Regions from separate parts of the Pseudomonas sp. NPDC079086 genome, predicted to be linked through region 2. Evidence: predicted binding sites of a transcription regulator. Region 2 holds the regulator's gene; each other region holds the start of a gene.
The links. Region 2 encodes sigma-54, which starts transcription at its own class of promoters, with help from an activator protein. Its sites were predicted from a motif close to ANTGGCATNNANNTTGCTNT; they were not measured.
Positions count from the first base shown of each region.

Region 1: flgB (flagellar basal body rod protein FlgB) is a predicted target of sigma-54. The motif match lies at 3,246-3,265, and genes of this name have one in related genera.
Region 3: glnK (P-II family nitrogen regulator) is a predicted target of sigma-54. The motif match lies at 3,778-3,797, and genes of this name have one in related genera.
Region 4: ACIGEK_RS10130 (CmpA/NrtA family ABC transporter substrate-binding protein) is a predicted target of sigma-54. The motif match lies at 3,354-3,373, and genes of this name have one in related genera.

Region 1 covers NZ_JBITTY010000003.1:411,213-417,055, reverse strand. The annotation lists gene ACIGEK_RS16665 (molybdopterin oxidoreductase family protein) at 1-1,453, shown strand, start outside; gene grxD (Grx4 family monothiol glutaredoxin) at 1,576-1,902, shown strand; gene bfr (bacterioferritin) at 1,974-2,444, opposite strand; gene ACIGEK_RS16650 (bacterioferritin-associated ferredoxin) at 2,712-2,930, opposite strand; gene flgB (flagellar basal body rod protein FlgB) at 3,314-3,721, shown strand; gene flgC (flagellar basal body rod protein FlgC) at 3,737-4,180, shown strand; gene flgD (flagellar hook assembly protein FlgD) at 4,206-4,874, shown strand; gene flgE (flagellar hook protein FlgE) at 4,918-5,843, shown strand, end outside.
Region 2 covers NZ_JBITTY010000004.1:172,686-178,528, forward strand. The annotation lists gene pmbA (metalloprotease PmbA) at 1-349, shown strand, start outside; gene ACIGEK_RS18835 (HPr family phosphocarrier protein) at 412-684, opposite strand; gene rapZ (RNase adapter RapZ) at 697-1,554, opposite strand; gene ptsN (PTS IIA-like nitrogen regulatory protein PtsN) at 1,557-2,030, opposite strand; gene hpf (ribosome hibernation-promoting factor, HPF/YfiA family) at 2,046-2,354, opposite strand; gene ACIGEK_RS18855 (RNA polymerase factor sigma-54) at 2,547-4,061, opposite strand; gene lptB (LPS export ABC transporter ATP-binding protein) at 4,200-4,925, opposite strand; gene lptA (lipopolysaccharide transport periplasmic protein LptA) at 4,928-5,470, opposite strand; gene lptC (LPS export ABC transporter periplasmic protein LptC) at 5,457-5,843, opposite strand, start outside.
Region 3 covers NZ_JBITTY010000001.1:418,891-424,733, forward strand. The annotation lists gene sutA (transcriptional regulator SutA) at 1-304, opposite strand, end outside; gene ACIGEK_RS02085 (ammonium transporter) at 563-1,813, opposite strand; gene ACIGEK_RS02090 (ammonium transporter) at 1,893-3,206, opposite strand; gene glnK (P-II family nitrogen regulator) at 3,243-3,581, opposite strand; gene ACIGEK_RS02100 (accessory factor UbiK family protein) at 4,009-4,278, shown strand; partial or broken gene ACIGEK_RS02105 (YifB family Mg chelatase-like AAA ATPase) at 4,318-5,280, shown strand; gene ACIGEK_RS02110 (recombinase family protein) at 5,325-5,843, shown strand, end outside.
Region 4 covers NZ_JBITTY010000002.1:131,628-137,470, forward strand. The annotation lists gene ACIGEK_RS10120 (ABC transporter ATP-binding protein) at 1-744, opposite strand, end outside; gene ACIGEK_RS10125 (ABC transporter permease) at 772-1,761, opposite strand; gene ACIGEK_RS10130 (CmpA/NrtA family ABC transporter substrate-binding protein) at 1,819-3,207, opposite strand; gene ACIGEK_RS10135 (transcriptional regulator) at 3,685-4,002, opposite strand; gene ACIGEK_RS10140 (hypothetical protein) at 4,214-4,606, shown strand; gene alaC (alanine transaminase) at 4,775-5,843, opposite strand, start outside.

The DNA.
Region 1 (5,843 bases), on a different contig from region 2:
CGATCAGCATGTGTTTGTCCGCCCGGGGCAGGACGCTGCGCTGCTGTTCGGCCTGCTCAATACTTTGTTCGATGAAAACCTTGGCCGCGCCAGTTATCTGGTCGTCGATGGGTTGGAGGAGGTGCGTCAGGCGATTGCCGGCTTTACCGCCGAAGCAATGAGCGTCCGCTGCGGCGTGCCAGCGCAGACGATTCGCCAGTTGGCGCGAGACTTTGCCGCTGCCGAGTCGGCTGTTTGTTATGGCCGGATGGGCGTGTCGACTCAGGCTTTCGGCACGTTGTGTCAGTGGCTGGTGCAGTTGATCAACCTGGTCACCGGCAATCTTGATCGCGTCGGCGGCGTGCTCTGCACCGAGCCGGCCGTGGACCTAGTGGCCTCGACGTCTGGCGGGCATTTCAATCGCTGGCAGAGCCGCGTCTCCGGCTTGCCGGAATACGGCGGCGAATTACCGGTGTCGGCCCTGGCCGAGGAAATGCTCAGCCAGGGTGAAGGGCAGGTGCGGGCGCTGGTCACGGTGGCGGGCAACCCGGTGCTGTCCACCCCCAACGGTCGGCAGCTGGAGCAGGCGCTGGATGGTCTGGAGTTTATGCTCAGCATCGACTTCTACATTAATGAAACCACCCGCTATGCCGATCTGATCCTGCCGCCGACCGGGCCGTTGGAGCACGATCACTACGACACAACCTTCAATATGTTTGCGGTGCGCAACGTCACCCGCTTCAACGAGGCGGTACTGGCTAAGCCTGCCGGCGCGCTGCATGACTGGGAAATTTTCGTCGGCCTGGCCAAGGCCTTTGCTGCCAAGACTGGCGTGGAACTCAAGCCGACCATGGCGCCTGAGCAGATGATCGACATGGGCCTGCGCTTTGGTAGCTACGGCGATAAGTCGGAACATAAGCTGTCGTTGGCTGCGCTGCGTGAGCATCCGCATGGCCTCGACCTGGGCGCGCTCAAGCCCAATTTGGCCAATCGCCTGAAAACAGCTAATAAGCAGATCCAGGCTGCGCCGGCGGTGATCATGGCTGATCTGCAACGCTTTGCTGCGCAGCCTACAGCCAAGGCGGACGAGCTGCTGCTGATCGGTCGACGCCATTTGCGCAGCAATAACTCCTGGATGCACAACTACCACCGCCTGGTTAAAGGCAAGCCGCGCCATCAGCTGCTGATGCACCCGGCGGATCTGAGTCAGCGCGGGCTGAGCGATGGCCAATTAGTGCGCGTGCGTTCGCGGGTCGGTGTCATTGAGGTGGAAGTGGCCGCCAGTGAAGACATGATGGCCGGTGTTGTCAGCCTGCCGCACGGTTGGGGGCACGCCCGGCCTGGCGTGCAGATGAGCATCGCAAGCGAGCAGCCAGGCGCCAGTGCCAATGACCTGACTGATGAGCGGCAACTTGATGCCTTGTCCGGCAATGCCGCGTTGAACGGTGTTCCGGTGCAGGTTGAGGCCGCTTGACCAACTGATATTTGGCACAAGGAAAGTGGCAGGGAAGGCCGAGCATTGCGCTCGGCTTTTCGCTACAATGCCCCGCTACCGTGCCGACCCGTGAGTCGGGAAGTTAAGTCCTGAGGTGCCCAATGGATATCATCGAAACCATCAAAGAGCAGATCGCTAAAAATACCGTTCTGCTGTACATGAAAGGCTCGCCGAACGCTCCGCAGTGCGGCTTTTCCTCCAAAGCTTCGCAGGTTGTGATGGCCTGTGGCGAGAAATTCGCCTACGTCGACATCCTGCAGAACCCGGAAATTCGCGCCAATCTGCCTAAATACGCCAACTGGCCAACCTTCCCGCAGCTGTGGGTCGGTGGTGAGTTGGTCGGCGGCAGCGACATCCTCGCGGAAATGTTCGATAAGGGTGAGCTGCAGACCCTGATCAAGGACGCTGTGCAGAAAGCTGATGCTTAATCAGTAACTGTAGAAACAATAAACCCCGCCAAGTGCGGGGTTTATTGTTTAGGGCGTCAGCGTTTCGGCGTTTACTCGTCCATTTGCGACTGCAGGTAGTTCTGCAGGCCTACGGCATCGATCAGGCTTAGCTGAGTTTCCAGCCAGTCGATGTGATCTTCCTCGGAACAGAGGATTTCTTCGAGCAGTTCGCGGCTGGCGTAGTCACCGATGCTTTCGCAGTAGGCAATCGCAGCTTTCAGGTCGATGTGCGCCTTGTGTTCGATCTTTAGGTCGCACTCGAGCATTTCCTTGGTGTTTTCACCGATCAGGATCTTGCCGAGATCTTGCAGGTTGGGCAGACCTTCGAGGAAGAGGATGCGCTTGATCAGTTTGTCCGCATGCTTCATCTCGTCGATGGACTCGTGATACTCGTGCTCGCCCAGCTTCTTCAGGCCCCAGTCCTCATACATGCGTGCGTGCAGGAAGTACTGGTTGATTGCGACCAGCTCGTTACCGAGGATCTTGTTCAGATGCTGGATGACCTTCTTGTCGCCTTTCATGTCTGCGCTGCCTTGCAAGGGGAGTTGGCCTCAAATTCTGGGCCGATGATTTTCGACTGTCAAACCTAAGTATTTGAATTTAAAGTTAAAATTAATATGAATACGAATGCTTAAGTTCTGCACTTTGGCGCTAAGGTATTGAATTTAAGCTATAAAAATGGCGTGAAGACATTTTTAACGTTACATAGCGACGGCTCGCAGGACGGCCGCATGGATGGTCGCCCATAAAAAACCGGACGCTAGGTCCGGTTTTTTATATCGCTAAATTTAGGCGGCAACAAAGTTAGCCGGGTAGGCCATTGCGGCCTGACTGCTCTGCACGTCGCTCAATGTTTCGCGTACCACTTGCTTGGCCAGGCAGGCGCACTTGCCGCATTGGCTGGCAACACCGAGGGTGGCGCGCACGTCACGGTAGCTGCAGCAGCCCTCGTAGATGGCTTCGCGGATCTGACCGTCAGTAATACCTTCGCAGAGACACACGTACATGATTAAGGCTCGTGGCAGGGCAGTGGCTAATGCGAAGGATACTAATGTTAATGAGAATGCTTGTCAAAACTGTATATGGTTGATTGCGAATCGTCTGACGGACGGTGGCGGCCAGGGCCTCGCAGCGGGGGGGGAGCCGCTGCCCACCCTGAGCGGTGATGGTCACGCAGCTTTGCGCTGAAATTTGCCGCGTGAGTTGCAATGAGGCAAAACCCGCTTGCCGCTTGCTTGCCCATAGGCGGAAAGAGCTTGCCGCTTTGCCGCTTATGTTGTGGTTTTTATCAATCAAGCTGTTGATAAATAAGTAAAAAATAATATGGCACAGGCATTGCTTATGGTCTTGCACGGAAAGTAGTAACACCAACCGGCAAAGGTTTCTGACCATGAGCATCAGTTTCGATCGGGCACTCGGCATACATGAACAGGCACTGGGCTTTCGCGCTCAGCGTGCCGATGTGTTGGCCAACAACATCGCCAACGCCGACACGCCGCATTACAAGGCGCGTGATTTGCAGTTCGCCACTGTGCTGGCGGAGCAAAGTGCGAAGAGCCAGCGTGGTCCGGTCAGCCTGAATCGTACTGATAGCAAGCATATTTCAGCCGATGGCGTGAGTGCCGGTGAGGCCGACCTGGCGTATCGCACCCCGTTCCATCCTTCGATTGATCAGAACACCGTTGACCTGCAGATCGAGCAGTCCAATTACGCAGAAAACTCGGTGCAGTTCCAGGCCAGCTTTACCTTTCTCAATAGCAAGTTCAAAGGGCTGGTCAACGCCCTGCGCGGCGAATAACAGGAGCCTGATGCCATGTCACTAGCCAGTGTTTTCAACATTGCCGGAACCGGGATGAGCGCCCAGAGCACTCGTCTGAACACCATTGCCAGCAATATCGCCAATGCTGAGACCGTTTCCTCGAGCATCGATCAAACCTACCGCGCGCGCCACCCGGTGTTCGCCACCATGTTCCAGTCAGCCCAGAACGGCGATCGCGGCTCGCTGTTTGCCGAGCAGGATGAGGCAGGTGTGGGCGTGCAGGTGCTGGGTGTGGTTGAGGATCAGAGCAGCCTGATGCCGCGTTACGAACCTAACCATCCAGCAGCCGATGCCGGCGGCTATGTGTATTACCCCAATGTCAATGTGGTGGAGGAAATGGCCGACATGATTTCTGCCAGTCGAGCCTTTCAAACCAACACTGAAATGATGAATACCGCCAAGCAGATGATGCAGCGCGTATTGACCCTCGGTCAGTAAGCCAACGGAAAAGGAGTGCAACCCCATGAGTACTGTTGGCGATGTCAGTGGTTCGGCGCTGGATCAATACCAGATCAAGAACGAGACCAAGACGAATAAGGACCTGGGTAAGAATGAGTTTCTTAACTTGTTGGTGGCCCAGTTGAATAACCAGAACCCGCTGGAGCCGCAAGGGAACGGTGAGTTTATCGCCCAGCTGGCGCAGTTCAGCCAGGTTGAAGGGATCGAGAAGTTGAATACCAGCATGGGTTCGCTGCTCACCGGTTATCAGTCGTCCCAGGCGCTGCAGGCGTCCTCGTTGGTGGGCCGCAAGGTGATCATTCCGAGCGACAAGGCGGTGGTCGATACCAGTGAGAGCTTTAAGGCCAGCCTGGTGCTGCCTGCCAGCAGCAGCAACGTCTACGTCAACATCTATGACAAGGCCGGCTCTGCGGTCAGTCGGATCAACCTGGGAGAGCAGGCGGCCGGCAATGTCAGCTTTATTTGGGATGGAAAAGATGCCGGCGGCAATCTGTTGCCGCCCGGCACTTATAAGTTTGAGGCGCAGGCTACATACGCCGACGGCACCAAGGGGCTTTACACCATGCTGCCGGCCAACGTCGACAGTGTGACCTTGGGCGGCAAAGAGTTGATGTTGAACCTGGCGGGACTCGGCAGCGTGCCAATGTCGCAAGTCCAGGTGATCGGTCAGTAACTAACAGGTTTTAGCCGCCGGCTGTCCGGCAAAGGAGTCTTCCATGGGTTTTAATATCGGTCTTAGCGGCCTACGTGCCGCGACCAGTGACCTTAACGTGACCGGTAACAACATCGCCAACGCCGGTACTGCCGGTTTCAAGCAGTCGCGCGCCGAGTTTGCCGATGTTTATGCGGCGTCTGTGTTGGGCTCTGGTTCGAATCCGCAGGGCAGTGGTGTGCTGCTCGGTGATGTGTCGCAGCTATTTAATCAGGGCAATATCAATTACACGCAGAACGCCCTGGACCTGGCGATCAACGGCAACGGCTTTTTTCAGACCAGCAACAATGGTGAAGTGAGCTACACCCGTGCCGGTTACTTCGGCACCGACCGTGACGGCTTTATGGTGAATAACTTTGGTTATCGCCTGCAGGGCTATGCGGTGGATGCCAGTGGTAATTTACAGAATGGCATCGTTAACGATTTACGTATCGAGACGGCCAGTCAAGAGCCTCGGGCAACTGAGAGTCTTGAGCAGGTATTCAACCTCAACTCGACTAATAGCGTGCCGACTACCGTGCCGTTCAATCCGTCGGATCCCACGACCTATAACTCGTCGACTTCGACCAATATTTACGACACCCAGGGCAACTCCCACGTATTCACCCAGTATTTCCTCAAGACTGGGCCCAATACCTGGCAGATGAATGTGCTAATCGACGGGCGCAACCCGGATGACCCGACGCTGACCACGCCTTCCTCTGTGGATCTACAGTTCACTACTGCCGGGCAGTTGGATATTCCTGCGTTGATCGCCTCAACGCCGACCGGTTTTGCTGTAGATGCCAATGGTGTTATCAACCTGACCACCTGGGTGCCGGCCGCGCCGGATAATGCTATCCCTCCTGTATGGAGTAGTAACGGCGCTACTGCCAGCCCCGCAGGTGTGGCTATTGATGTGCGTCCTTCAACGCAGTTTGCCAGTAACTT
Region 2 (5,843 bases):
CAAGCTGGGTATGCCGAGTACCGCCAACTCAGGCGGTGTGCATAACCTGTTTGTCAGCCATGGCGATGAAGACCAAAAAGCATTGCTTAAGCGCATGGGGCGTGGGCTTCTCGTCACCGAACTGATGGGGCAGGGCCTGAATATGGTCACCGGTGATTATTCGCGCGGTGCGAGTGGTTACTGGGTGGAGAACGGTGAAATTCAGTTCCCGGTGCAGGAAGTCACCATCGCCGGCAACTTGCGCGACATGTTCAAGCAGATTGTCGCGGTGGGCAGTGATCTGGAGCTGCGCAGTAATATCCGCACTGGTTCGGTGCTGATCGAGCGCATGACGGTGGCCGGTAGCTAACCTATAGGGCACAAAAAGGGCTGCCCGTTTGTACGGTGCAGCCCTTTTTATTGCCTGCGGTTTTACTCACCTTCGTCGAAGTAATTGTTGATCAAGTCGCTCAGGGCCTGCAGGGCTTCGGCATCCTGTTCGCCTTCGGTATGCAGGTGTATGGCCGTGCCTTTACCGGCGGCGAGCATCATCACCGCCATGATGCTCTTGCCGTCGACCAGGCTCTCCGGCGTGCGGCCTACCTTAACCTGGCAGGGGAAACGCCCGGCGACGCCGACAAACTTGGCAGCCGCGCGGGCGTGCAGGCCAAGCTTGTTGATAATGGTGATTTCGCAGGCGGGCATCGCGGCAATTCCTTAACTGAGGTCGCGGTGGCGAATCTGAACGTTCTTCAGGATGGGTTTGAGGGTTTCACCTAGGCGGTTGGCCAGGTATACCGAGCGATGATGGCCGCCAGTACAACCGATCGCCACCGTGACATAGGCGCGGTTGCTGGCGGCAAAACGTGGCAGCCATTTGGTCAGGTAGGCGAGGATGTCCTGATACATGTCTTCGACATCGGCCTGTGCAGAGAGGTAATCGACTACCGGCTGGTCGAGCCCGGAGAAATCGCGCAAGTCCGGCTTCCAGTAGGGGTTGGGCAGGCAGCGCACATCGAATACCAGGTCGGCATCCACCGGCATACCGCGCTTGAAACCGAAGGATTCCAGCAGAAATGCGGTGCCTGGCTCGGGCTGATTGAGCAGGCGCAGCTTGAGGCTATCGCGCAGCTGATAAAGATTGAGGTGCGTGGTGTCGATCTTCAGGTCGGCCAGGTCAATAATCGGCCCGAGCAGCAGGCTTTCATCGGCGATGGCTTCAGCCAGCGAACGGTTTTCGTTGGTCAGCGGATGGCGTCTGCGGGTTTCCGAGAAGCGCTTGAGCAGGGTTTCTTCGTCGGCATCCAGGTAGATCACATCGCACTTGATATGCCGTGCGCGTACTTCCTCTAGCAGCTCGGGAAAGCGCTTGAGGTGGCTCGGCAGGTTGCGTGCATCAATCGACACCGCGACCTGCGGATGCAGCAGCTCGGTGTGCAGCAGGGCGCGCTCGGCCAGTTCAGGCAGCAGCCCGGCGGGCAGGTTGTCGATGCAGTAGAAGCCGTTGTCCTCAAGCACATCGAGGGCGGTGCTCTTCCCGGAGCCGGAGCGACCGCTAACGATGATCAGGCGCATGCTCAGGCTCGGTTGAGTTGGCTTTGTACGTCCACGACCACCTGATACAGGGCTTCACTGCTTTCGGCTTGACGCAGGCTGGCACGCACATCGCTGCGATCGAGCATGCTGGCGATTTGCCGGAGCAGTTCCAGGTGAGCGTCGGTGGCCGCTTCGGGCACCAGCAGGACAAACAGCAGGTCCACTGGGGCGCCGTCGATGGCGTCGAAGTCTACGGCAGAGTCCAGGCGCAGCAAGGCGCTGATCGGCGCTGTACAACCGGGCAGGCGACAGTGCGGAATGGCAATGCCATTACCGAAACCGGTCGAGCCGAGTTTTTCGCGGGCAATCAGGCTTTCGAAGATGTCTTGGCCGTCCAGGTCAGGCAGCTCGCGCGCCACCAGGTTGGCAATCTGTTCGAGAACACGTTTTTTGCTGCCGCCCGGCACGTTCACCAGGGAACGGCCGGGGGTCAGGATAGTTTCAAGTCGGATCATAGGAGATAGACGATGTCAGCGGGCCATAGCGCCCTGTTGACGTTCGAGCTGTTTTTCCTTGTGTTTGATGAGTTGTCGGTCGAGTTTATCAGTCAGTAGATCGATGGCTGCGTACATGTCTTCATGCTCGGCATTGGCGACAACTTCGCCGCCGGCAATGTGCAGGGTCGCTTCGATTTTCTGTTTGAGCTTCTCGACCTCCATGGTGACTTGCACGTTGGTAATCTTGTCGAAGTGGCGCTCCAATCGGCCGAGTTTTTCGGCGATGTAGTCGCGTAGGGCGTCGGTCACATCCAGCTGGTGTCCACTGATGTTGACTTGCATACCGCTTTCTCCTTGTTGCCGTGTGTAAGAGGCAGGCGAGAGGCCTGCCGCCGGAACACTGTGGCGTGGAAGACTCTACAAAACGAGCCTGGCACGGTCGCTGATTGCTTGCTGGCAGTATGGCTGCTTTTGCGAAAAGGCGAGGCCGGACGTGTTGTGTATCGAGTGATCGTCTTCCTTCTTCGTGCCGCCTTAGATCAATCGTTTGCGCTCACTGGAAGGCGCTATTCCGAGGGATTCACGGTACTTGGCGACCGTGCGGCGAGCGACTTGAATGCCCTGTGCTTCCAGTAAACCAGCGATCTTGCTGTCACTCAACGGCTTTTTCGCATTTTCCGCCGCGACCAGTTTTTTGATGATGGCGCGGATCGCGGTGGACGAGCATTCGCCGCCCTCGGAGGTGCTGACGTGGCTGGAGAAGAAGTATTTCAGCTCGTAAATACCACGTGGCGTGTGCATGAATTTCTGCGTGGTTACCCGCGAGATGGTCGACTCATGCATACCTACAGCTTCGGCAATATCGTGCAGCACCAAAGGCTTCATCGCCTCGTCGCCGTAATCAAGGAAGCCGCGCTGGTGCTCGACGATCTGCGTGGCAACCTTCATCAGGGTTTCGTTGCGGCTCTGCAGGCTTTTGATAAACCAGCGCGCTTCCTGCAGCTGGTTACGCATAAAGGTGTTGTCGGCGCTGGAATCAGCGCGCTTCACAAAGCCGGCGTATTGCGCGTTGACCCGCAGGCGCGGCATCGCTTCTTGGTTCAGCTCTACCAGCCAGCGCTCGTTGTGTTTGCGCACGATCACGTCGGGCACCACGTATTCCGGCTCGCTGGATTCAATTTGCGAGCCGGGGCGCGGGTTGAGGCTCTGGATCAGGTCGATAACCTGACGCAACTCGTCCTCCTTGAGCTTCATGCGGCGCATCAGCTGGCTGTAATCGCGGCTACCGAGCAGGTCGAGGTAGTCGCTGGCCAGGCGCTGGGCTTCGCTCAGCCACGGAGTTTTCGCCGGCAGCTGACGCAGTTGCAGAAGCAGGCATTCGCCCAGGTTGCGTGCGGCGATGCCGGTGGGTTCGAACTGCTGAATGCGGTGGAGTACGGCTTCGACTTCGTCGAGTTCGATGTCCAGTTCCGGGTCGAAGGCCTCGACCACTTCTTCCAGCGTTTCTTCTAGATAGCCCTGCTGGTTGATGCAATCGATCAGGGTGACGCCGATCAGGCGGTCCTTGTCCGACATCGGGGCCAGATTGAGCTGCCAGAGCAGATGACTTTGCAGGCTCTCGCCGCTTGAGGTGCGGGTGGTGAAATCCCACTCGTCATCATCGTTGGTGCTACTGGGCAGGCTGCTGGCGCTGGTCTGGTAGATGTCTTCCCAGGCGGTATCGACGGGCAGCTCATTGGGAATGCGCTCGCCCCAATCGCCTTCCTCCAGGTTGTCCACGGTCTGCGTGGCTTCCTGATAGTTGGTTTCCTGATAGGGCGCTTCGGGCTGTTCGCTGGGGCTGGCACTTTCTGCGCCATCGGCCATGGGGTCCGAATTGTCGAAATCATCGCCATCTTCCTGGCGTTCGAGCATCGGGTTGGACTCCAAGGCCTCCTGGATCTCTTGTTGCAGATCCAGGGTAGACAGTTGGAGCAGGCGGATGGCCTGTTGCAGCTGCGGTGTCATCGTCAGCTGCTGGCCCATTCTCAGGACTAGCGATGGTTTCATTGCAGACCTTATTTACCGGCGTCTGTGCGCAATCCACTACAGGGCGTTTTCAAAAAGCGCCACTAGGAAGCAAATTATATGCCTGACTTTAAGGGTTTTGCCTAGCCTTGGCTGCAGTCGGCTTGAGAAAAGCTGTGGTTACAGCCTGAACTCATGCCCCAGGTAAACTTCTTTCACTGTCTGGTTGGCCAGAATTGCTTCGGCATCACCTTCGGCGATCAGCTGGCCATCGCTGACGATATAGGCCGTTTCGCAGATATCCAGGGTTTCGCGGACGTTGTGGTCGGTGATCAATACACCGATACCCTTGGCCTTGAGGTGATGGATGATCTGCTTGATATCGCCCACGGAAATCGGGTCAACACCGGCGAAGGGTTCGTCGAGCAGGATGAACTTGGGGTTGGTCGCCAGAGCGCGGGCAATTTCCACGCGGCGGCGCTCACCACCAGACAAACTCATGCCGAGGTTGTCGCGGATATGGCTGATATGAAACTCCTGCAGCAGGCCTTCAAGTTCCTTGCGGCGTGCGGCGCCGTCGAGGTCCTTGCGGGTTTCCAGGATGGCCATGATGTTGTCGGCCACGCTGAGCTTGCGGAAGATCGAGGCTTCCTGTGGTAGGTAACCGATGCCGGCACGAGCGCGGCCATGCATGGGCTGATGGCTGACGTCGAGGTCGTCGATCATCACGCGGCCCTGATCAGCCTGCACCAAGCCAACGATCATGTAGAAACAGGTGGTCTTGCCGGCACCGTTGGGGCCGAGCAGTCCGACGATCTGCCCGCTGTCGATGCTCAGGCTGACGTCGCGCACGACCTGACGGCCTTTGTAGCTTTTGGCCAAGTGTTGGGCTTTCAATGTGGCCATTATTACTGCGCCTGCTGGTCGGCTGGTTTGTTCTTCGGCTGGATCACCATGTCGATGCGCGGACGTGGCGCAGTGACGTTGGTGCCTGTGGCTCGGCCGGCGTTGACGATCTGGCGCTGGGTGTCATAGACGATCTTCTCGCCTTCGAAGGTGTTGCCTTCTTGAATCACCTTGGCTTGGTCGATCAATACAACGCGATCATTGGCCATGAAGTATTGGATGGTCAGGCCGTAGGCTTTGACGACCTGCTTGTCGGCAGATGGCAGTTGTTCGTAGTAGGCCGGCTTGCCGACAGAGGTAAACACTTCGACATCGCCCTGGGCATTCTGGGTGATGGTCACGGTGTTGCCCGTGATTTTGAGTGTGCCTTGAGTAATCACAACGTCGCCGCGGTAGACCGCTACGCCTTGTTTGTCATCGAGCTCCGCGCTGTCAGCCTGGATACGGATTGGCTGTTCGCGGTCGGATGGCAGTGCCCAGGCGCTGACACTTCCGAGTGCGGCGCTGAGGCTGAGTAGTAGGGGGAGGGTGTTAACGAGCCTCATGCTGACCTCTTACGTTGGACAGCAGGAGCATCCTGCCGTCATTCATGTACGCTTTCATTCCTTTCGCCGTGGTCACCCCATTGGCCGCATCGATTCTAACGGCTTGCTGAGTCTGCGCATATTCCTTCTCGGGGAATACGGTCAGGCGGCTGGTGGTGAGAATAGTCGGGCGGCCTTTGGCGTCTGTGCGTTCAACGCGCACCTTGTCGATCAGTTCGACCTCAACGCCGCCTGGCGATACTTCGCCGCGCTCGCTACGGATTTTCCAGGGCAGCTCGGTGCCGCGGAAAAGGTTCATGTTTGGGCTGGCCATCAGGGTGATGTCGCTGGCCTTAATGTGCTCGACCTTGTCAGCTGTTAGGTCGTAGTGCAG
Region 3 (5,843 bases), on a different contig from region 2:
TGTCTGGCTTCTTGGGCGGGTCGGAGACCACGTTAGGCTCAACTTCCTGCACCTTGCCACCACGGGAGAGGAACTCTTCCATGGCGCGGGCCAGAGCGTCGCGCTCTTTCTGCTTGGCTTCGACGCTCGGCAGTTCTTCTACGTCGACGGCAGCTTTGGCTTTCTTGCTTTTGCTGGCCGGTACAACTTCGTCGTCACCGTCGCCATCATCATTGCTGTCGCCATCATCAGCGGCAGCCAGTTCCTCGCCTTCGTCTTCGTCAGCGCCTTCTAATTCGTCGTGTTCCAGATCTTCGTCGCTCATGTTCCAACCTCATGACTTGCGAAAAGCAGAGTAGTTATAGCCCAGCTGCGTCAGCTTTCTAACGTCGCTGATAAAAATTCCAGTGGCCTTGCCTTGGGCTGAGCGCTGCGCATCGGCGAACTGCGCTCAACGGCGCGCATTCTAGGGTCTGTTGCCGCTCCATCACAACTGCGCAGATGCTGAAAAACCACAACCTTTAATTGGCATTCAGAAAAAACAAAGGGCGCCATTAGGCGCCCTTGTTCGAAGCAGTGGGAATTAACGCTTGGTGAATTCCGGATAGGCTTCCATACCGCACTCAGCGATGTCCACGCCTTCGTATTCTTCTTCCTCACTGACACGCAGCCCCATCACCAGCTTGATGATGGACCAAACGATCAGGCTGGCAATGAATACCCAGGCAAAGATCGAACCGATACCCAACAGCTGAGCACCCAGGGTGGCATCGCTATTGGTCAGGCAGACCGCCAACAGACCCCAGATACCAACCACACCGTGAACAGAGATGGCGCCGACTGGATCGTCGAGTTTCAGCTTGTCCAGACCAAGGATCGAGAACACCACCAGCACGCCACCCACACCACCGATCAGGGTTGCTTGCAGGGCAGTTGGGGTCAGCGGTTCGGCAGTGATTGCCACCAGGCCAGCCAGGGCACCGTTGAGGGCCATGGTCAGGTCGGCCTTGCCGAACAGGATGCGTGCCACGATCAGCGCAGCGATCAAGCCACCGGCAGCAGCCATGTTGGTGTTAACAAACACGTTGGCCACGGCGTTGGCGTCTTCGATGGTGCTCATCTTCAGCTGCGAGCCACCGTTGAAGCCGAACCAGCCCATCCACAGGATGAAGGTACCCAGCGCTGCCATTGGCAGGTTGGCACCCGGAATGGCGTTGACCTGGCCATTCGGGCCGTACTTGCCTTTACGTGCGCCGAGCAGCAGTACGCCAGCCAGAGCAGCAGTTGCGCCAGCCATGTGCACTACACCGGAACCGGCGAAGTCGAGGAAGCCGGCTTCGTTGAGGAAGCCCGAACCCCATTTCCAGAAGCCCTGCACCGGATAGATGAAGCCGGTCATGACTACAGCGAATGCCAGGAAGGCAAACAGCTTCATGCGCTCAGCCACAGCACCGGAAACGATCGACATGCAGGTCGCAGCGAACACCACCTGGAAGAAGAAGTCCGAACGCGCCGAGTAATAAGGAGCATCGTCGCCGCCGGCCAGAACCGACTCAACGCTGTTCTCGTCACCGAGCAGGAAGCCGAAGCTTGGCAGGATGCCGCCTTCCGGACTGGAGTACATGATGTGGTAGCCGATCACCAGGTACATGATGCTTGCCACTGCGTACAGGGCGATGTTCTTGGTGAGGATTTCAGTGGTGTTCTTGGCTCGCACCAGACCGGATTCGAGCATGGCAAAACCCGCTGCCATCCACATTACCAGGGCGCCGCAAACCAAAAAGTAGAAGGTATCAAAACCGTACTGCAGTGCAGTCAATGCTGTGTTGTCCATGGTTCACCTCTTGCCGTTGCGCTTTTTAGCGCTATTCGGTTAAGACGTCCGGGGTTGGCTCCGGACGCGCTCCGTGTGCTTACAGGTTGTAGCCGCGCTCGTTATGCAGGGCGAGATCGAGACCGATGGTCTCTTCCTCTTCGCTGACACGCAGGCCCATTACTAGGTCGATCACTTTCAGAATCACGAAGGTCACCACCGCGGTGTACACCACTGTGAAGGCCACCCCCTCGAACTGGATCCACAACTGCGCCGGAATATCTTCCACCGTACCGAAGCCACCCAGCGCCGGCGCGGCAAACGCCCCGGTGAGAATGGCGCCGACAATGCCGCCCACGGCGTGTACGCCGAACACGTCGAGGGAATCGTCATAACCCAGCTTGCGTTTCAGGCTGGTGGCGCAGAAGAAGCAGATCACCCCACTTGCCAGACCAATCGCCAGAGCGCCCATCGGGCCAGCCGTACCGGACGCCGGAGTGATCGCCACCAGACCCGCCACAGCACCCGAGGCAATGCCCAGAACGCTTGGTTTGCGGTGAGTGATCCACTCGGCGAACATCCAACTCAGCGCCGCCGTGGCAGTGGCAATCTGGGTGACCAGCATGGCCATACCGGCGCTGCCGTTAGCGGCCAGCGCAGAGCCTGCGTTGAAGCCGAACCAGCCTACCCAGAGCATGCTTGCACCGATCAGGGTGTAACCGAGGTTGTGCGGCGGCATCGCAGTAGTAGGAAAGCCCTTACGCTTGCCCAGCACCAGACAGGCCACCAGACCGGCGATACCAGCGTTGATGTGCACCACGGTGCCGCCCGCGAAGTCGAGCACGCCCCAGTCCCACATCAGAGCACCATCGCCGCTCCAGACCATGTGCGCGATAGGCGCATAGACCAGGGTGAACCACACCGCCATGAAGATCAGCATGGCCGAGAACTTCATGCGCTCGGCAAAGGCACCGACAATCAGCGCGGGCGTGATGATGGCAAAGGTCATCTGGAAGGTGATGAAGACACTCTCCGGAATCCCAGCCACCAGGCTGTCTAGAGTCAAACCCGAAAGGAAGGCTTTGGAGAAACCACCGACGAAGGAGTTGAGGTTGAGTACCCCCTGCTCCATGCCAGTCGTGTCAAAGGCCATGCTATAGCCATAGACAACCCAAAGAATGCTGATCAACCCGGTAATCGCAAAACACTGCATCAGCAATGACAGCACGTTCTTCGAACGCACCATGCCAGCGTAGAAAAGCGCCAGACCGGGAATGGTCATAAACAGCACCAGTACAGTGGCGACTAACATCCAAGCGGTGTCGCCGCTGTTCAGGCTTGCCTCTTCGGCCATGGCATAGCCAGGAACGAGAGACAAAAGGGCTCCTAGCCCTGCGATTTTTCGCAGAGTCATGGTTTAACTCCTGGGGCGTGGGGTTCGTTCGGAGGCTTAAACTGCGTCGGTGCCGGTTTCGCCGGTACGGATGCGGATTGCCTGTTCCAGGTTTACAACGAAAATCTTGCCGTCACCGATCTTGCCGGTGTTAGCAGCCTTGGTGATGGCCTCGATCACGCGATCGAGTTGATCGTCAGCGATGGCCACGTCGATTTTCACTTTTGGCAAGAAATCGACCACGTATTCAGCGCCGCGGTACAGCTCGGTGTGGCCCTTCTGGCGACCAAAGCCTTTGACTTCAGTGACAGTGATGCCCTGCACGCCGATCTCCGACAGTGACTCACGGACGTCGTCCAGCTTGAACGGCTTGATGATGGCAGTGACTAGCTTCATGTAACTTTCTCCCGTGTAAGGTGGACTTGCCCCAGGAATTACGAACCCGGCTCAAGTCTAAGCGCAGTGCCTGGCTTTTGTAATGCATCGTGACCCTGTCTCAGCAGCACCGATGCTCACCAACCGCTCCCAACGAAGCACTTCCCCGCTTCGCCTGACGCACCGGAACTGCATCGGTGCATGCGTCGCAAGAGACAAAGCAGAAAGCTTGCCAGATCAGGAAAAACCGATTTATTTCATGCATTTACCCGGCAAACGGGCGTTTTAGCCTGGTAATAGCCAACAGCCAGCGCACAACAACGGTGCAACAGCGCGCCAGGCAGCGCGCGAAAACTGTGCAGACCGCGCCAGTCATGCGCCGGCCACACCCGGCAAGCCGGGCAAAGCTGCGTGCTACACTGCCGCCATCTGCAAACGGAACCTCACCATGCTGCCACCTAAAGCCCTGCTAGACGCCCTGACCACCCACGCCTCGCGCCTGCTCAACGGTGACGCACCCTTGCCGCGCGGTGAATTCGAAGCCCAGTTCAAGGTGCTACTGCAAAGCGCCTTCAGCAAACTCGACTTGGTCAGCCGCGACGAATTCGACAGCCAGATGGTCGTACTTGCTCGCACCCGTGCGCGCCTGGAAGCGCTCGAAGCCAAGGTCGCCGAGATGGAAGCACGCAGCGCAGACGCCCCAGCTACCAGCGAGTAACGCCCACCGCGGATGCATCAGCCGATCAAGGAGTGATCGATGTCCCTGGCCATAGTCCACAGCCGCGCCCAGGTGGGTGTTGAAGCCCCCGCCGTCACCGTCGAAGCCCACCTGGCCAACGGCTTACCCTCGCTGGCGCTGGTCGGTTTGCCAGAAACTGCGGTCAAGGAAAGCAAAGACCGCGTACGCAGCGCCATCCTCAACTGCGCCTTCGATTTTCCACCCAGGCGCATCACCCTCAATCTGGCACCTGCAGATTTACCCAAGGACGGCGGACGTTTCGACCTGGCCATTGCCCTCGGCATTCTCGCCGCCAGCGGCCAAGTGCCGGCCGGCGCACTGGAACACCTCGAGTGCCTGGGTGAGCTGGCGCTGTCCGGGACGATTCGTCCGGTACAGGGCGTATTGCCGGCAGCGCTGGCCGCCCGCGCCGCAGGACGCACCTTAGTGGTGCCCAAGGCCAATGCCGAGGAAGCCAGCCTAGCCTCCGGGCTGACAGTGATTGCCGTCGAGCACCTGCTGGAAGTCGCCGCCCACCTCAATGGTCAGACACCGATTGCGCCCTATCAGGCTCAGGGCTTGCTGCGCCACGTGCTGCCCTATCCGGATCTGGCCGAAGTGCAGGGGCAGATTGCCGCCAAGCGCGCGCTGCTGGTGGCGGCGGCCGGTTCGCACAATCTGCTGTTTACCGGCCCGCCCGGAACCGGCAAAACCCTGCTGGCCAGCCGCCTGCCGGGCTTGCTGCCACCACTGGATGAACAGGAAGCGCTGGAAGTAGCGGCGATTCATTCTGTCGCCAGCCACACACCGCTAAGCGCCTGGCCGCAACGACCTTTTAGAACGCCTCATCACAGCGCATCGGGCCCGGCGCTGGTCGGCGGTGGCAGTCGCCCGCAGCCTGGCGAAATAACCTTGGCTCACCACGGCGTGTTGTTCCTTGATGAGCTCCCCGAGTTTGATCGCAAAGTCCTGGAAGTCTTGCGTGAGCCCCTTGAGACCGGCGGGTGGTATTCTCACATTTTTCCAATCGACATAGGAAGCCCGGAATGCCTACTGCCTACGCTTATATCCGCTACTCGTCGAAGGCCCAAGGTGAAGCCGGTAGGGACTCCGTAGACCGTCAAATGGCTTCAATCCAAGCCATTACAATTCAGCAAGGTATTGAGTTACCGCCCGAGAATATCTACTCGGATACAGGCATATCTGCACACGATGGAAGCAACAAACGAAAAGGAAAACTAAAAGAACTCATTGATATGATTAGCGATATGCATATCAAAGAAGGCGATTATATATTCGTTGAAAGTATCGACCGACTTAGTCGACAAAGACTTCTCCAAGCAAAAGAATTAGTCAATGGCATACTTGAAAAAGGGGTTATTTTAATAACCACCATTGATGGTCAACGATATGAAAAACCAAACGAAACAAACCGAATTGATGACTTACAACAAGACATTCTTTTAAGTGTCATCGCAAAGCGAGCATACGAAGAAAGTAAGACAAAATCAGTTCGTAGAAAATCTGCATGGAATAGAGCCAAGAAGTTAGCCGAAGAAGAAAAG
Region 4 (5,843 bases), on a different contig from region 2:
GCGGTACTCGTGGTAGCGCGTATCGTGCGCCATGGCAATACGCTCGCGCGGGCGCTCCAGTTCGATATGAAGAATCTCGCCAACGCTGGCGGCCGGGCCGTTGCTCATCATTACGATGCGGTCCGAGAGCAGCACGGCTTCGTCGACATCGTGGGTGATCATGATCACCGTGTTGCCGAGGTCGGCGTGGATCTCCATCAGCGAGTCCTGCAGATGCGCGCGGGTCAGGGCGTCGAGGGCACCGAAGGGCTCATCCATCAACAACACCTTGGGTTGCATGGCCAGGGCGCGGGCAATGCCGATGCGCTGCTTCATGCCACCGGAGATTTCGCTCGGGCGTTTGTCGCGAGCGTGGGTCATGTGCACCAGAGCCAGGTTGTGCTCAATCCAGTCGCGCATTTCGCTGCGGCTTTTATCGCCCTTGAATACCTGGCGTACGGCCAGTTCAATGTTCTCGTAGCAGGACAGCCAGGGCAGCAGGCTGTGGTTCTGGAACACCACGGCGCGTTCCGGGCCGGGCGAGTTGACCTCGCGGCCATCGAGAATGACCCCGCCGCTGGTGGCTTGATATAGCCCAGCGACGATGTTCAGGGCGGTGGATTTACCGCAGCCGGAGTGACCGATCAAGGAAACGAATTCGCCCTTGTCGATCTTCAGGTTGACGTTTTGCAGTGCGCAATACAGGCCCTTGTCGGTGGGGAAGTCGATGCCGACGCCGGACAGTTCGAGGTGTGGACGGTTCATGTGATGCTCCTCAATTCTTCGATGCGCTTAGCGCAGGTCGGCGTTTTTGTCCCAGCTGACACGGCGTTGCAGTGCGAGCATGAGGCGGTCGAGGGCGAAACCGATCAGGCCGATGACTACCACCGCCACCATGATCCGCCCCAGGGAGTTGGAGCTGCCGTTCTGGAACTCATCCCAGATGAATTTACCCAGGCCCGGGTTTTGCGCGAGCATTTCAGCGGCAATCAGCACCATCCAGCCGGTGGCCAGCGACAGGCGCAAACCGGTGAAGATCATCGGTATGGCTGCCGGAAGGACGATGCGGCGCACGTGGCTGAGTGGCGACAGGCTAAGTACGCGGCTGACGTTTTGCAGGTCTTTGTCCAGGTTGGCCACACCCACTGTGGTGTTGATCACGGTGGGCCACAGGCAGCACAGCGCTACGGTAACCGCCGAGGTGACGAAGGATTTGGCAAACAGTGGCTCGCTGCTGGTGTACACGGCGCTGACCACCATGGTCACCAATGGCAGCCAGGCCAGCGGCGATACCGGTTTGAAAATCTGGATCAGCGGGTTGATGGCGATATAGATGGGTTTGCTCAAGCCGCAGACAATCCCCAGTGGGATAGCGATGAGCGAAGCAATTAGAAAACCAGTCATCACCGTGTACAGGCTGGTGAGGATCTGTTTAAAGAAGGTTGGTTTGCCGGTGTATGGGCGAATGCTGACCTTGGCGGCGGGGTCTTTGGCCAGCTTTTCGGCATTGCGCACTTCCTGGCGCTCGAAGAACGCATCGGCCTTTTTCTGTTCGCGCAGGTGCTCATTGACCAGTGCGCCGAACTGAGTGGCCACCTGGGTCGGAGCCGGGAATTTGCCGAGACTGGTATCGATGCTGCCTGCAACCAGTTGCCAGAACAATAAGAAGGCCAGGGCGCCGATGGTTGGCATCAACAAATTCGGTAGCCAGCGCTTGAATGCGGCTGCGCGGGCTGTTTTCAGGGTGTCTTGAATGGGTTGGGCGACGGCTGGATTACTCATCGTCATATCCTCTGGTAACGATGGGGCGGCAGGTGCGGACCCCGGGCGCCGGATGGGTTAGAGCGTGGAGTCGGCTTTCAGACCAATCTTGAATTGCTCGATGTAGGCGTTGGGTTTGCGCCCGTCGTAGCTCAGGCCATCGATAAATTCATTGGTTGGCGCACGGAAGCCTTCCTCGCTAGCCGGCGGAAAGTCCTCAGCCTTGGCTTTACCTTCTGCAATCAGCTCATCTGCGGCGCTGCGATACACCGCCGGCAGGTAGACCTGCTTGGCAATGTCGAAGTACCAGCTATCCGGCTTGGCATCGCTGACTTGGCCCCAGCGGCGCATCTGGGTCAGGTACCAGATAGCGTCGGAGTAGTAGGGGTAGGTGGCGTTGTAGCGGAAGAACACGTTGAAGTCCGGTACGTCGCGCTTGTCGCCTTTCTCGTACTCGAAGGTGTCGGTCATGGAGTTGGCGATCACCTTTGCATCGGCCCCCACGTATTCAGGGCGCGCGAGGATTTCTACGGCTTCGGCGCGGTTGGCGTTGTTATTTTCATCCAGCCACATGCCGGCACGGATCAGGGCCTTGACCAGACGCTTGTGGGTTTCCGGGTTGGCGTCGGCCCATTCTTTGGAAACACCAAGAACTTTCTCCGGGTTGTTCTTCCAGATCTCGTAGTCGGTAATCACCGGTACGCCGATGCCTTTGAACACGGCAGCCTGATTCCACGGCTCGCCGACGCTGTAGCCGCTGATAGTGCCGGCTTCCAGGGTGGCAGGCATTTGCGGCGGCGGGGTGACCGAGAGCAGGGCGTCAGCGTTTAGGGTGCCAGTGATGTCGCCTTTGCCCGGTGCGTAATAACCCGGGTTGATCCCGCCAGCAGCCAGCCAGTAGCGCAGCTCGTAGTTATGGGTGGATACCGGGAACACCATGCCTAGGTTGAACGGCTTGCCCTTGGCTTTGTATTGCTCGATGACCGGTTTCAGTGCATCAGCTTTGATCGGGTGCACCGGTTTGCCGTCTGCCATCGGCACGTGTTTTTTCATTTCCTCCCACACGGCATTGGACATGGTGATGCCGTTGCCGTTGAGGTCCATGGAAAATGCGGTGACCACATCTGCCTTGGTGCCAAAGCCGATGGTGGCGCCTAGAGGCTGACCAGCGAGCATGTGCGCACCGTCGAGTTCGCCGGTGATAACTCGGTCCAGCAGTACCTTCCAGTTGGCTTGGGCTTCAAGAGTGACGTACAGCCCTTCATCCTCGAAGAAGCCTTTTTCGTAGGCGATCGCCAGCGGGGCCATATCAGTAAGTTTGATAAAGCCGAGTTTGAGTTCGTCCTTTTCCAGTTCGGCAGCCAGGCTGATTTGCAGGCTGAGCGGATTGAGCAACAGGGCTGCGGCGCAGCCAAAGCCAGTCAGGGTCTTTTTCAGCAGCGAACGGCGAGCGTTGAAATGACGCATGGTAAATCCTCAAGCCTCAGAAACGAAAAAAGACGTCAACGGCCAACACCGCCCAGCGAGGGCAGTTTGCCTTTGACGTCTTTGTCTATTCGTCCCGATCACCGCCGTTGGCGATCTGAAGACGGGTATTAGGTCTTGAGGAGGTCATTGCAAAGGGCTTGCCAGCTTTATTAAAGCCGCCAGTTGCTATCGCCGATTAGGCCCTCAGTGGGTCTATATCGAGTCTAGGAAAAGTCAGTAAGTTATTTAAATACATATAGTTAAGAAAGTTATCTAACTATTAATTTAGGCTGCTATTGACAGGCCGGCGGGTTTATTTCCCGGGCCGATGAGGTCGCGTTCTGAGCCAGAGGCGTGCAGCTACTCACAAAGGTGAGCGTTTTTGGTTCGCCAGGCCCGATTGCATCGGGCACTGCATTACCCGCATCACATGCTTTACGTAAACGCACACTATTGGGTTCTAACTACAGCGCGGCGTTACTGTGCTGCAGGCCGGCGCTGCGCTTCTTCTATGAATTCCTTAAGCCAGCGCAGTACCTCCACTGCCTCCCATCGCGACGGGTCGAACATGGCATAGGCCAGGCCCTGATAGCCGACTACATCCAGCTGCCGGTGATAGCCCGCGCGTTGCAGCAAGGCTTCGATCTCGGCAAAGCAGGTGTTGAAGTGCACCCGGGAAAACGGTGTTTTGCCCTCAGTGACGATGCCTTCAAGCTGTAATTCATTGACGGTAGCTCGGACTTTTTCCAAGGGCATGCGGTTTACGCTGTGTTTCAGCTGCAGTACGTCGAGCATCTGGGTACTCCTGTTAACGCCTTGTATGGGCCCGATCTGCCGGGCGGCATGGTTGGCTGGATGGCATGACCAAGGGTAATCGAAAAATACTGTACAAATAAACAGTATTCGATAATAGTAAGCCCAAGGCCTTAACCGGCACCTACTCGATCACTCGCGCCATCTGCCCGCAAAGCCAATGGCCACAGGCACTGCAGAGGAGTCACTAACAATGCAACAGATGCTGATGACAATTGTGCTGTTGGGTCTTTTGGCCGGCTGTGCGCAACCGCAGCTTGATCAACCCAGGGCTAATGGCACCTACCTGGTGATTGAGAACGGCCTGGCCTGGGCCGTGCTGGTATCGGACGGCAAGCGCGTGGAAGAGCAGGGCACGGTGGTGGATGTGATCAGACTGCCGAGCGAGGGTTCTGCCGTAGCGGCCAGTTATGTGATCGAAACGGCCAATTGCGGCCGTGTGCAGTGGTTGAGCGAACGCTCGGATGCGGCGGATGGCATGACCAACCTGATGTCGCTGCACAGCAACAATCAACTGGGGCAGAGCGGTTGCGTGATTACCGATGGCCTGACCCGGGTTTGGACGGTGCTGGATTACTCCGGCTGAAAACTCAAAGTCTGCTGCGCGTCGGCCCTGCTGCGTTAAAAACAGGCTCGGAATGCTCATGTACAAAAGTACACTCCGCTTCCTTGCCTGTTTTTGCCTTGCAGGATACTAGCTCGCGAGACTTTGAAGAAATTTCAAGGGTACCTTTCAGTACCCTCTATCTGTTGCTTATTCGTCGGTCTTAGCTTTTTTGCCGGGTAACAGTCCATCGGCGCGGAACATCGTCTTGATCCCGCGAATTGCCTGACGGGTGCGGTCTTGGTTTTCGATCAGGGCAAAGCGCACATGATCATCGCCATAGTCGCCAAAGCCGATGCCAGGCGAGACGCAGACCTTGGCCTCCAGCAACAGCTTCTTGGCGAACTCCAGCGAGCCGAGCTGCGCGTACTGCTCGGGAATCTTTGCCCAGACATACATCGAGGCTTTCGGGTTTTCGACCATCCAGCCCAACTCGTGCAGGCCTTTGACCAGCAGGTTGCGGCGATGACGGTATTGCTCGGCGATATCGCGCACGCATTGTTGATCACCTTCTAGCGCGGCAATCGCCGCCACCTGCAGCGGGGTGAAAGTGCCGTAGTCGTGGTAGCTCTTGATCCGCGCCAGGGCGTTGACCAGCTCCTTGTTGCCGACCATAAAACCGATACGCCAGCCTGCCATGTTGTAGCTCTTCGATAGGGTGAAGAACTCTACGGCAATGTCCTTGGCGCCCTGAACCTGCATGATCGACGGGGCTTTCCAGCCGTCGTAGACAATATCGGCGTAGGCCAGATCGTGGATCACCAGCACGTCGTATTGCTTGGCCAGGGCTACCACACGCTCGAAGAAATCCAGCTCGACGCACTGCGCGGTCGGGTTGGAGGGGAAGCCAAGGATCATCATCTTCGGCTTGGGGATCGATTCGCGAATCGCTCGTTCCAGCTCAGCAAAGAAGTCCACGCCGGGAATCAGCGGCACTGAGCGTACCTGGGCGCCAGCGATGACCGCACCATAGATGTGGATCGGGTAACTGGGGTTGGGCACCAGCACGGTGTCGCCATGGTCCAGGGTTGCCAGCATCAGGTGCGCCAGGCCTTCCTTGGAGCCGATGGTGACGATGGCTTCGCTTTCCGGGTCGATCTCGACTTCGTAGCGGTCTTTGTACCAGCGCGAAATAGCGCGGCGCAGACGTGGAATGCCGCGCGAGGTGGAGTAGCCGTGGGTGTCTTCACGCTGCGCGACCTGCACCAGCTTCTCGACA